DNA from 3 places in the Desulfobacca acetoxidans DSM 11109 genome. Region 3 is predicted to be linked to each of the others. Evidence: riboswitches for the same ligand, from Rfam matches in the RefSeq annotation. Region 3 holds a riboswitch; each other region holds the start of a gene.
What was found. Region 3 has a riboswitch for cobalamin ahead of DESAC_RS11110 (DUF2162 domain-containing protein). Riboswitches for the same ligand answer to the same signal wherever they lie in the genome.
Positions count from the first base shown of each region.

Region 1 (2,200 bases), 1.6 Mb from region 3:
CTCCCGGTGGCGCTGGATGGATTTTTGGTCAAGGATAAGGATTTGAGAGGCTGAACTGATCTGGCTGGCCAGAGGGAGGGCTTCCAGGTCTACCGGGGTATCCGGTATTTGAGGGGTAGAGCGTTGGTGCTCCCCCCGAGTTGTTAGTGGACTAGATTCTTTTTCAGCGGGTAAAGAGGTTATCTTGGCAACGACCGCGGCCGGCGTCACGACTAAGGATATAACGAGGAATATGGTTAGCTTTTTTAAGCTCATGGGTAGTTGACCCGGAGCGCTGCGGGTGCAGGCGGTTCAAATAAAAAACCTTGAGTCCGTGTGGACCCAAGGATTGCACCCAGCTTAACTTGTTCCTCGGGGGGGGCGGAGGAGATTTTCCCTACCTCCTGCTGCCTGGCCTGATCCAGCTTTACGTCGGACTACGGCACTTTCGTTACAGGCAGGTCTTCTGACTCCCGGATCATCCTAGTCCCTGCGCCTTCCCATTCCCTTCAGGTAAACAGTGGCAATTGCAGGTTTCGTCCCCGGTTACAGCGGCGGGACCGTGCCGGATTTGCACCGGCTTCCCTATTAAGCCCAAGGGGGCACCTGAAGCGAAATGATTATATTGTGAATCTATTCTTTTTGTCAACGGAAAAAAGTTGAATTCAGTTTCAATATCAATAAACCAATCTGGACGCGCCGGGGTCCGACTAACCCAGAGATTTTGAGACGATCTGGCTCAGGGGTGTCCTGGAAGAAAACAGGCGCATTTTTAGGGCTCGTCTTTAAATACGGAGACGAACATGATAGCTCGGGAAGATTGAATTATACGGTGTTATTATTATCTTGTAATAAAATCTAATCAACCTATAGAAAGTTTTTTCTCTTGACAAAGACGGCAAATCAAATTATACACTTTTTTAGTTTCAGGCACCCCAAGGGGTTTAATAGGGAAGCCGGTGCGAACCCGGCGCGGTCCCGCCGCTGTAACCGGGGACGAAACCTGCAATTGCCACTGTTTACCTGAAGGGAATGGGAAGGCGCAGGGACTAGGATAATCCGGGAGTCAGAAGACCTGCCTGTGAGCTTATTGGTATACCCACGAGGTAATGGGTATGCCTGGGTTATGAAGAGAAGGCAAATCTTTATAGCCAAGCCAGGGATCAAGTAATCTGGGTGCAATCCTTGGGTCCGCACGGACTCAGGGATTTTTTTTTGATCATCCCTTAGTTTTTTGGGGCCGGATGGGACAAAAGAGTAAGTATATTGAAGGAGAATATTGGAAATTATCAGCTCGGCTTTCAAGAGCTCATTGGGGATAGAGATTTCAACCGATCCAAAATGGGAATCGTTGGCTTAACACCATGCAGGTCATAAGAGCCACTAAAATTTTTTTAGGACTCCCGGAGAATTGCTTGCGTGAAATAGCAGCGTCTTCGAAGAAAGAGGTTTTTCCAAAAAGATTTCTTCTGAGTCAGACAGGAGAAAGCATTGACCGCATTGGTATTGTCATGTCGGGAACGGCAGAGATGAGAGTGAAGGATAGGTATGGTGAAACGATACGATTCCATCTCCTCGGAGACGGGGAGCTTTTTGGGGAGATGGCTGCTTTGGAAAATGGCTCCTCCCTGTATGATATTGAGTCCTTGACGACTATGGAAGTTCTCCTCCTGTCCAGAGAGAGCTTCCTGAAACTGAGCGTCCATTCGGCCATGATGCGAAATGTCTATCAGTTGATCGCTGAACGACTGCAACTGCTTTGTCAAGCCCTCATTTCCCTGGAAAGAAGGTTGATCCCGGGAATGGCAAAGCAGGAATACAATGTCATCACCAAGGCGGTTCAATTTATTGATGAGAACTATCATGAGGCGTTGACTTTGGACAAGGTCTGTCAAATCAGCAACTTGAGCAAATTTCATTTTGTCCGGAAATTCAAGGAAATCATGGGACTGTCTTTCAAAGAATACCTCAACCGCAAACGGGTGACCCAGGCCAAAGCACTCATGAAAGATGATAACTTGAATATTTCCGAGGCCTGTTATGCCGTTGGGTTTGGTGATCTATCTTACTTTGGAAGAGTTTTTAGAAAAATTGAGGGCCGAAGTCCCTCGGAATACAAAAAGAGTTTGAAAACCCAGCCGTGACTAGCAATAAAATCTTTAATCTTCACCATTTTCTTTATGGCAAAGATTAATAGAAAGGTGCCTTATCGGTTATTATC
Region 1 covers NC_015388.1:926,815-929,014, reverse strand. The annotation lists gene DESAC_RS16450 (lytic transglycosylase domain-containing protein) at 1-255, opposite strand, end outside; cobalamin riboswitch at 419-604, opposite strand; cobalamin riboswitch at 891-1,076, shown strand; gene DESAC_RS15015 (helix-turn-helix domain-containing protein) at 1,344-2,123, shown strand.
Region 1: linked by a shared signal. The riboswitch ahead of DESAC_RS15015 (helix-turn-helix domain-containing protein) and the one ahead of DESAC_RS11110 (DUF2162 domain-containing protein) in region 3 are both predicted to bind cobalamin.

Region 2 (2,200 bases), 840 kb from region 3:
CCCTCGGGCCGCCGTCCCGGCTGGTCCGCCAATCCTTGGCAGAAACCGGTTCTTCCAGCCGGTTTAATTGGCCCAGAATCTCCAGCCTTTCATAGATGAGATGCCAGGCGCAGGGTATATCCTTGTTGACCTCACATTTCCCGTTATCGGAGCCGCCGCACGGTCCGTTGAGCATCCGTTTGGAACAGCGGGCAATGGGACAGATGCCGCCTGTACTCGCCAGGATGCATTGGCCACAGCCGGCACAGCGTTCTTCATACCGCCCCCGCTCAGCATTGATGCCCATAAAGTGGGTGTTAACCCCTGGAAAAACAATCTTGTGATAATACATCTCAGTCAAATACTGGATGCCGCAGCCGCAGGCGAGAGAAATGACGGCGTCGGCATTTTCGACTAGGTCTTTTATTCCGGCCAGATACTCTTTATCGCACTGTCTGGTCACCGTAGTCTCAATCACTTCATGATCCTTGCCCGCCTGAGTATAGTAAAGTCGCAGAGCCGAGCCGAGAATCTTGGCCTCTTTCATCCCTCCCGCTTCGCAGACGGTAACACAGCCGTCACAGCCTACAATCAGAATATTAGAAAAGTCTTTGACATAATCGATGATCTCCTCCAGCGGTTTCGGTGTTGCCTTGATCATCAGACGGCCTCCTAAAAAAATTATGCGGCTTTCTTTTCATGAGCCAGACGGATCGGACTGGGACCCAACTTCTTGATCCGTTCGTCAAATTCACGGCAGATTTCGGCCCATCTGGTCCCCTGGCCGGCAGATAGATTATACATTTCCACGCGGTCCCGGCCGATACCGATCTTCTCAAGAATCTCCTTGGCCCGGCCGACTCGCTTACGGGCAAAGATATTGCCGTGCACATAGTGGCACTCGCCCTCTAAACAGCCGGCTACAAAGACGCCGTCGGCTCCCTGCTCAAAAGCCACCAGCAGGTGAATCAGGTCCACCCGCCCGGTGCAGGGGACTTTGACAATATGAATATGCGTTGGATATTGCAGTCTCATCGAACCTGCCAGGTCCGCAGCAGAATACGCTCAATAACTACAGCAGAAAGCGATGATCTTGGGTTCGAATTCCATGTTCCACTCCCTTTTTTATTATTTTTCCTCAGCTACCGCAAGTGAATAATGGCATTTTAAGTTGATCCGGTGACCCTTATTATGAACATATGATCCTATATTGTTGATCTGGCCGACTGCTTTGCCATAGCTCATAACATAAACAATAATTGCCGTAAAGCAAGTGCATCAGAATAAGTCGCTTTTATGTTCCTATGTGAAGAAGGTATGTATGGAACCCGAACGCCTCCTTGTCCGTTTATTGCCTTTCTTCTCCAAAAAAACTGTCGGCCAGGATGCGCCAATCCTGACCGACAGAACGCCATAATGAAGGAGAAAGGAGGAGGCCTGAGAGAAAAAAAACCTCAACCCTCCCTTTGGAGAATTGAGGATTGCACCCTGTTTTCTTGGTCCCCAATACCAGAGCCCCGCTGCCACGGCGAGCAACTCTGCTGATACAATACAGGCAGGTCTTCTGGCTCCCGGATCAACCTCTTGTCGGCGCCTTCCCGGCTTCTATCTGGCCAGTGGCTTTATGCCGACTTTGTCCCCGGTTACAGCGGCGGGACCGCGACGGATTCGCACCGTCTTCCCTTTTCATCCCGAAGGAACCTGTTCTTCACTTAATATAGCAAATTCCCCTGACTGTCAAGCTGATTCACTATTACTCACCCTATCCCACTTAAAATTTTTTAGCAGAGTGGATAACCTGGTTTCCCTAACTTATCCTGGGCGCCAGGATTTTCCTGACGCCCGCTATCCCTCTCATTAAATTAGCGACCGGGAAACTAGAAACTATAACCTGGGCAACTCGTCCCTGGTCTTGGTTACCGCGGCAGCGCTTTTTTCCAGCAGAGCCTGCTCTTCGGCGTTCAAGGGCAGTTCGATGATCTTCTCAACACCACCGGCCCCCAAGATAACCGGCACACCGAAGAAGATATCCTTGAGCCCATACTCACCTTCCATATAGACCGATACCGGCGCCACCCGTTTCTGATCCTTCAGGATGGCCTCGGCCATCTGTACTGCGGCCGCCGATGGGGCATAAAAGGCCGAACCGGTTTTCAGCAGCCCAACGATCTCGCCGCCCCCTTTGCGGGTACGTTCCACCATGGCGTCCAACCGGGCTTTG
Region 2 covers NC_015388.1:40,583-42,782, forward strand. The annotation lists gene DESAC_RS00175 (methylenetetrahydrofolate reductase C-terminal domain-containing protein) at 1-640, opposite strand, end outside; gene DESAC_RS00180 (hydrogenase iron-sulfur subunit) at 661-1,089, opposite strand; cobalamin riboswitch at 1,517-1,699, opposite strand; gene mdh (malate dehydrogenase) at 1,864-2,200, opposite strand, start outside.
Region 2: linked by a shared signal. The riboswitch ahead of DESAC_RS00180 (hydrogenase iron-sulfur subunit) and the one ahead of DESAC_RS11110 (DUF2162 domain-containing protein) in region 3 are both predicted to bind cobalamin.

Region 3 (2,200 bases):
CCATTAAACCCACGGCCGGGCCCACCCGAATAGCAAACCTGACCTTATCTAGACCCTTAATTAGCTCAAGTTCGAACTCCTGGAGGTGCTTTTCCAACTCAAGATCGAGGTTGGCTGATAGAGTCAAAACCTCGGAGTCCAACATGGTTCGATAGCGCCGTAACCCGACCGATCTTCCCTGCCGCCGGTCAATATATTCCCGCAGAAAACCGCCGGCAGATATCACGATCCAAAAAGTAAGCAGAATAAGTCCAACTACTACCGGATAAAACAGAGCTGAGGCAATAACGTAGAGAAACGTCTCAAGACCCGCTAGAATATTCATTCACCAACCTCGCGTCGTTTATTCATCAGGAAGCCGACCAACAAGGCGGCCAGGAGTAGGAAAAAAACGCCGATATGTTCAACCAGGACCAAGTTGCCTCCCTCCGTGGCAAACGATTGATAGATGCTTTTGGCCGCCTCAATATGGGCCGGAAGAAAAAGAGAACTCAGAAAATACAGGCCTATGGCCAACATGCTTAAACCGAGGCCGATCCTCTGATTTAACCGGGTTGATCTCAGGGTGAAAAGTTTGAGGCCCAGATAAATCAGCAGCGACAAGATGATAAACGTTGCACCCAATCCCAGCCCCACCACCCATGCAGGCAACTTGATCACCTGTAAGGCCGCCCAGGTGGAAAAGGTTATGGCCGTCAGGCAGACGGGACAGGGAAGAAGAAGGAATAAGGTTGGTGGCCGGGCCGACCGGGTGGCAGTCGGGTGGGCTGGTTGACGGCAGCCGGCGTGCACCCCACACCCGGAATCTGATCCTGCCCAGCTGTGGATGAGATATAAGCCCCAGACCATCATGCCTAAGGCCATGGCAATATGGACATATGGTCCTTTTCGCACCAGCGGCGTCAGGATCTTGATCAAACTTTCGCAAAACCCTGCAGCTAACAGAAAGGTTCCCAGATACAATAAGAGCGTCAAAACCAGACCCCGCCAACCCACCTGCCCCAGTCCCAGTCCGAAGCCGACCTTTACCACAAAGACGCTCAGACTGAATAACATGCCGCCGATCCACAAGATCAGGTTTAGATCCATCGTCTATCCCTCTGTCCTGAGAGATTCAATTTCTCAGGCCAAAAAAAAACCTTGAGCCCAAAATGGACCCAAGGATTGCACCCAGCTTGCTTTGTCCTTAGGCTAAGCCGTGTCGGTTTTCCATCCCGAGCGGCCGCGTTATCCCCAATCACACGTTGGGCAATACATATTGATTTACAGGCAGGTCTTCTGATTCCCGGATCATCCTTATTCCTGCACCTTCCCACCCGGCTTCAGCACGGGCAGTGGTATCTCGCAGGTATCGTCCCCGGTTACAGCGGCGGGACCATGCCGGACTTGCACCGGCTTCCCTTTTAAGCCCCGAAGGGCGCCTGTAATATGACCCTATTAAGTCAGAAAAAAGTTTCTGGTTGGTTACGGAACCTTGTTGTAAAAACCTTCCGGCGGGTCTGAAACCCGCTCCTCCGTATTGGCCTGCCGGTGCTGCAGTGCTGTAGGGCAGGAAAGCGAAAGGCATCCCGCCTTCTAAAATTCACCGGCACCAATTTTCATGCTTCGCCGGTAACCCGTTGGTAATGAGCATTACCTTGGCTAACTTTAAAATTCCCCTCCGAATCTGTCAAGGAGAAAATAGGTATCGGCCTGTGACTCCAACAGTAGATAACCACCGGGTAGCGGTCATTAAAATCTCAGCGTTATCTGACTCCAGATGGTCCGGCCCGGCGAGGGGTAGTAATAAAAGTATTCCCGATCGAGCATGTTATCCACCGACAGGGAGAGGTCCATATACTTCACCGGGGTAAAGATTATCTTGGAATTCAGAGTGAAATAGGGATCGTAGGAACCGTAGACATTGTTGTATTGATCGCTGTTGTCGTCCCTGCTTATCAATTTGCTGACATAGTGTCCCGAGAGAAATCCCTTGACTTTCCAATAGGTAGCCGTAATCCCAAAGTTGAATTGCTGTCGGGGAGTGTAGGTGATCTTTTTACCCACTGATTCCGGATTAAAAGGATTCTCGTTGATCCGGGCATCTAATAGGGTGGTATTGCCGAAAACCTCCAGCCAGGACCAGAGCTTCTGGGTAATCTCCAGCTCAACCCCTCTAATGGTCGCCTTACCGGCGTTCTTATAAATCTGGGTTTTGCCG
Region 3 covers NC_015388.1:2,482,852-2,485,051, forward strand. The annotation lists gene DESAC_RS11105 (MotA/TolQ/ExbB proton channel family protein) at 1-325, opposite strand, end outside; gene DESAC_RS11110 (DUF2162 domain-containing protein) at 322-1,089, opposite strand; cobalamin riboswitch at 1,252-1,440, opposite strand; gene DESAC_RS11115 (TonB-dependent receptor plug domain-containing protein) at 1,732-2,200, opposite strand, start outside.